DNA from 2 places in the Rhodospirillum rubrum ATCC 11170 genome. Region 1 is predicted to be linked to the other one. Evidence: predicted binding sites of a transcription regulator. Region 1 holds the regulator's gene; the other holds the start of a gene.
What was found. Region 1 encodes LexA, which represses DNA repair genes until DNA is damaged. Its sites were predicted from a motif close to ATGTTCTANTTTGGTTC; they were not measured.
Positions count from the first base shown of each region.

Region 2: recA (recombinase RecA) is a predicted target of LexA. The motif match lies at 1,223-1,239, and genes of this name have one in related genera.

Region 1 covers NC_007643.1:2,199,377-2,201,839, forward strand. Annotated here, with positions in the region: gene trpC (indole-3-glycerol phosphate synthase TrpC) at 1-182, shown strand, start outside; gene lexA (transcriptional repressor LexA) at 415-1,170, shown strand; gene RRU_RS09850 (nucleoside recognition protein) at 1,232-2,200, opposite strand; gene RRU_RS09855 (Lrp/AsnC family transcriptional regulator) at 2,338-2,463, shown strand, end outside.
Region 2 covers NC_007643.1:3,252,085-3,254,547, forward strand. Annotated here, with positions in the region: gene recA (recombinase RecA) at 71-1,171, opposite strand; gene RRU_RS14555 (hybrid sensor histidine kinase/response regulator) at 1,281-2,463, opposite strand, start outside.

The sequences.
Region 1 (2,463 bases):
CGGTGACCGAGCGTCTGGCCAAGATGGTGCCCGCCGACCGGGTGCTGGTCGCCGAAAGCGGTCTGCGCACCCGCAAGGACCTCGACCGCATGACCGCCGTCGGCGCCCGCCGCTTCCTGATCGGCGAACATTTCATGCGCCAACCCGATGTCGGCGACGCCGTGCGCGCCCTGATCGGCTGATCCCGGAAAGGGCGCGGCCCGGGAAGGCCGCCCCCCTCCTCTCCCCCCGTGTCTCTTTGCCGCCACACCCCCTGCGCCACCGACAAACCGTCCAGGGGTTCACCTTGACCTGAACGGGGAACCAAAGTAGAACTTCCAGGCGGTATTCACGTTTGGTTCTTCTTGTCGCCCGCTCAGAGGGTGGGCGCGCAGAGGTTGAGGGGCCGGGCAAAAGGCTGGGAGTCGCTCTGGCATGCTCACGCGCAAGCAGTACCTGCTGTTGTCGTTCATCGACCAGCGTTTGAAGCTTTCGGGCGTTTCCCCCTCGTTCGACGAGATGAAGGACGCCCTGGGGCTCAAGTCCAAATCGGGCATTCACCGCCTGATCAAAGGGCTGGAGGAACGGGGCTTTCTCAAGCGCCTTCCCCATCGGGCCCGCGCCCTGGAAGTGCTGCGCCTGCCCTGCAATCTGACCTTCGACGGCGACGGCGAAGCCCTTGACGACGGGCAGCCCGCGCCGCTGTTCGGCGGCCCTCTGCCGGAAACCGGATTCTCGCCCCAGGTCATCCGCGGCAATTTCACCCCGACCCTGCCGTCGACCCAAGTACCGCAGGTGCTGTTCACCGAGTCGATCAGCCTGCCGCTTTTGGGCAAGATCGCCGCCGGCACGCCGATCGCCGCCCTGATCGATCCGACGTCGAGCATCGATGTGCCGGCCAGCATGGTGCGCGGCGGCGAGCATTTCGCCCTGCGCATCGAAGGGGACTCGATGATCGAAGCGGGCATCCTCAGTGGTGATCTGGCGGTGGTGCGGCGCTGCGACGAAGCCGAAAACGGCACGGTCATCGTCGCCCTGGTCGATAACGAGGAAGCCACCCTGAAGCGCCTGCGCCGCAAGGGGGCCTCGATCGCCCTGGAACCGGCCAACCGCGCCTTCAAAACCCAGATCTACGGCCCCGACCGCGTGCGCATCCAGGGTCGGCTGGTCGGGCTGATCCGCAGCTATTAGGGCAAATCCGTCTTCGCAAAAAAAAGATCCCCGCCGCTCGGCGCCGGGGATCTTTTGGCGATCAGGCCTTGGCGAACAATAACCGTTCGGCCGTGCGTTCGGGAACGACGCGCAAAACCTTATCAAGCGCCCAGATCACGATCAGGGTGAAGACGACGCGGGCCAGCAAGATGCCCGTCAGATCGGCGCCCAGCGCCATGATGAACAAGGTATCCTCGATCAGGCTGTGGGTCAGGCTGAGCAGGCAGATCGACAAGAACAGGTCGCGCCGGGGAATGGTGCCGGCCTTGGCCTCGCGAATGATCAAAGCCCCGCCATAGGACAGCCCAAGCAGCACGCCGACCATGGTCAGGGGCATTGCCCGCCCGCCGATGCCGACGGTACCCAAAACCGGGGCGAGCAGCGCCGTCAAGCGGGCGGTGATCCCCAGCTTGTCCATAAGGCGCAGCAGCACGACCAGCGACACGACGATGATCATGATGACGCCCAGGGTATGGAGCGAATCGGTGATCCATCCCGCCCAATTGCCGCGCTCGGTGGCGGACGATCCGCTTGACACCATCGAGACCGGCGCCGGGCCCTGCAGCCAGTCGCCGGCCCGATAAACGCCATTGAGGATCGCCCCCAGGCACAGGGCGCCGCCCAGGCGCAGCAGGGTGGAAAAGAGGAAACCGGTGCCGGCGCGTTGGGCGATGCGCTGCTCAAGGGGAATGGCATGGGCGATCAGGATCATCACGCCCAAAATGGTGACCTGGGCGCCGCTCAGATGAAGGTCGGGCATCAGCGCCAGCAAGACCGCCGCCCCGCCGTACATATTGACCAGCAAGGCCGTCACCCAGACCAAGCCGGTTGCCGCAGGCAGGCCGACCAGGGCCATCACCGGTTCGAAAGCCCGGGCGAGAATGGGCAAAAGCCCAAGCTCCACAACCGCTTTCACGCCGATCATCACCGGGATCATCACCTTGGCCAGGGTCCAGAACACCCCTAACCCTTCACGACCCGAGGTACGCAGGAAAACGAACACCGACATGGCAGAGGCTCCAAGGCATGGTCGAAAATTAGGCATTGATCCAGATCATAGCCCCGGAACGGTGAAAGGAGTGGTCAAAAACCGCGCTTCATCGCAAGCTTTGGTCAAAACCAACCATGGTTTTGGAGAAAAATCCCATGGATGCCCTTGATCGTCGTCTGGTGCGGCTGCTTCAGCACGACGCGTCGCTGACCAATGCCGCCCTGGCCGATCGAGCCGGGCTCTCGCCCTCAAGCTGCCTGCGCCGGGTTCAACGCCTGCGT
Region 2 (2,463 bases), 1.1 Mb from region 1:
AAGGCCTGGATGGGGGACGTTTCGCCTCCCCCCGGTTCACCACCGGGGGGAAGAACACGAAAAGCGGGCGTCAGGCTTCGTCGCCGACTCCGGCGGCGCCACCGGCGTCGTCATCCTCGCCGCCCGGACCGCCGATCATCTCCTCGGCGATCAGCCCGGCATTGGCGCGCACGGCGTTTTCGATTTCCTCGGCCATCGCCGGATTGTCGCGCAGGAACTGCTTGGCGTTCTCGCGGCCCTGGCCGATGCGGGTGGAATTATACGAGAACCACGCCCCCGACTTCTCGATGATATTGGCCTTCACCCCCAGGTCGAGCATCTCGCCTAGCTTGGAGATGCCCTCGCCATACATGATGTCGAATTCGACCACCTTGAACGGCGGGGCGACCTTGTTCTTGACCACCTTGACCCGCGTCTGGTTGCCGACGACCTCCTCCTTGTCCTTCACCGCGCCGATGCGGCGGATGTCGAGACGGACCGAGGCGTAGAACTTCAGCGCATTGCCGCCGGTGGTGGTTTCGGGGTTGCCGAACATCACGCCGATCTTCATGCGGATCTGGTTGATGAAGATAATCAAGGTGTTGGAGCGCGAGACCGTGCCGGTCAGCTTGCGCAGGGCTTGGCTCATCAACCGCGCCTGCAGGCCGACATGGGAATCGCCCATATCGCCTTCCAGTTCGGCCTTGGGCACCAGCGCCGCCACCGAGTCAATCACCAGCACATCGATGGCGCCCGACCGCACCAGGGTATCGGCGATTTCCAGGGCCTGTTCGCCGGTGTCGGGCTGGGACACCAGCAGGTCATCAAGGCTGACGCCAAGCTTGCGGGCATAGAGCGGATCGAAGGCGTGCTCGGCGTCGACGAAGGCGCATTGACCGCCCTTCTTCTGCGCCTCGGCCACCACATGCAGGGCGAGCGTGGTCTTGCCCGAGCTTTCGGGCCCGTAGATCTCGACGATGCGCCCGCGCGGCAGACCGCCGATGCCCAGGGCGATATCCAGGCCCAGGGATCCGGTGCTGATCGACTCGATGTCGACGACACTGCCGCGCTGGCCGAGTTTCATGATCGAGCCCTTGCCAAAGGCGCGCTCGATCTGGCCCACAGCCGCTTCCAAAGCCTTTTGCTTGTCCATCGTATCCTTATCCACCAGACGCAAGACGCTCTGCGACATTTCGGGCCTCCGTTATCCCATGGCCGCGCCCGCACGCGCAACCATGCTCAAACGTACTCTTTTTGTTCTCGCATTCAAGGGGCAAAATAGAACAGAACAAGATCACCGTTCACGCCAGAACCTCGCGGACCTTTTCGGCCAGGGCTTTCAGGCTGAACGGCTTGGGCAGGAAGTGGGTATCGGGCTGGTTGACGATATCGCCGCGAATGACATCCTCGGAATAGCCCGAAATCAGGATGATCTTCAGATCGGGCCGCGCCTCGCGCACCCGGCCGGCCAGGGTGGCCCCATCCATGCCCGGCATCACCATATCGGTGATCAGCAGGTCGATCTCGGCACCGTCCTCGAGCACATCCAGCGCGCCTTCGCCCGAGCGGGCTTCGAGCACCGTATAGCCCTTGTTGCGCAGGGCCCGCGATCCGAACACCCGCACGGCGTCCTCGTCCTCGACCAGCAAGATGGTCTCCTTGCCCGTCAGGTCGCGGGCCTCGCCCCCTTCCTCGCCGCCCCCGCCCGGCGCGCCGTCGCCCGGCCCCACTCCGCCCTCGGCCCCGCCGGCGCCCGCTCCGGCGACCTCGACGGGCGGCTCGTGGCGCGGCAGATAGATGGTGAAGGTCGCCCCCTCGCCCAGGGTCGATTCGACGAAGATGAAGCCCTCGGTCTGGCGGACGATGCCGTAAACGGTTGACAGCCCAAGCCCGGTCCCCGCTCCCGCCGTTCCTTCCGATTTGGTGGTGAAGAACGGCTCGAACAGCCGACCAAGGTTCTCGCGGGTGATGCCGGTGCCGGTATCGACGACATCAATGACCACGTAATCCCCGGGCGGCACCGCCTCGGTCCCCTGGTTCATCTCGGTCTCGACCGCCTCGCGCCGGGTCGAGATGGTCAGTTGCCCGCCGCCGGGCATGGCGTCGCGGGCATTGACCGCCAGATTGATGATGACCTGATCGAACTGGCCGGGATCGACGCGGATATGGACGGGTTCGCGGCCGTGGGCGAGCTTCAGGACCACCCTCTCGCCAAGCAGGCGGCGCAGCAGATGCGACAGCTCCGACAGCGCGTCGGTCACATTGAGCAAGCGCGGCCGCAAGGGCTGGCGGCGCGAGAAGGCGAGAAGCTGGCGCACCAGATTGGCGGCGCGATTGGCGTTTTGCTTGATCTGCATGATATCGGCGAAACTGGGATCGCCGATGCCGTGGCGTTGCAACAGCAAATCGGAAAAGCCGATCATCGCCGTCAGCAGATTGTTGAAATCATGGGCGACGCCCCCGGCGAGCTGGCCCATCGCCTGC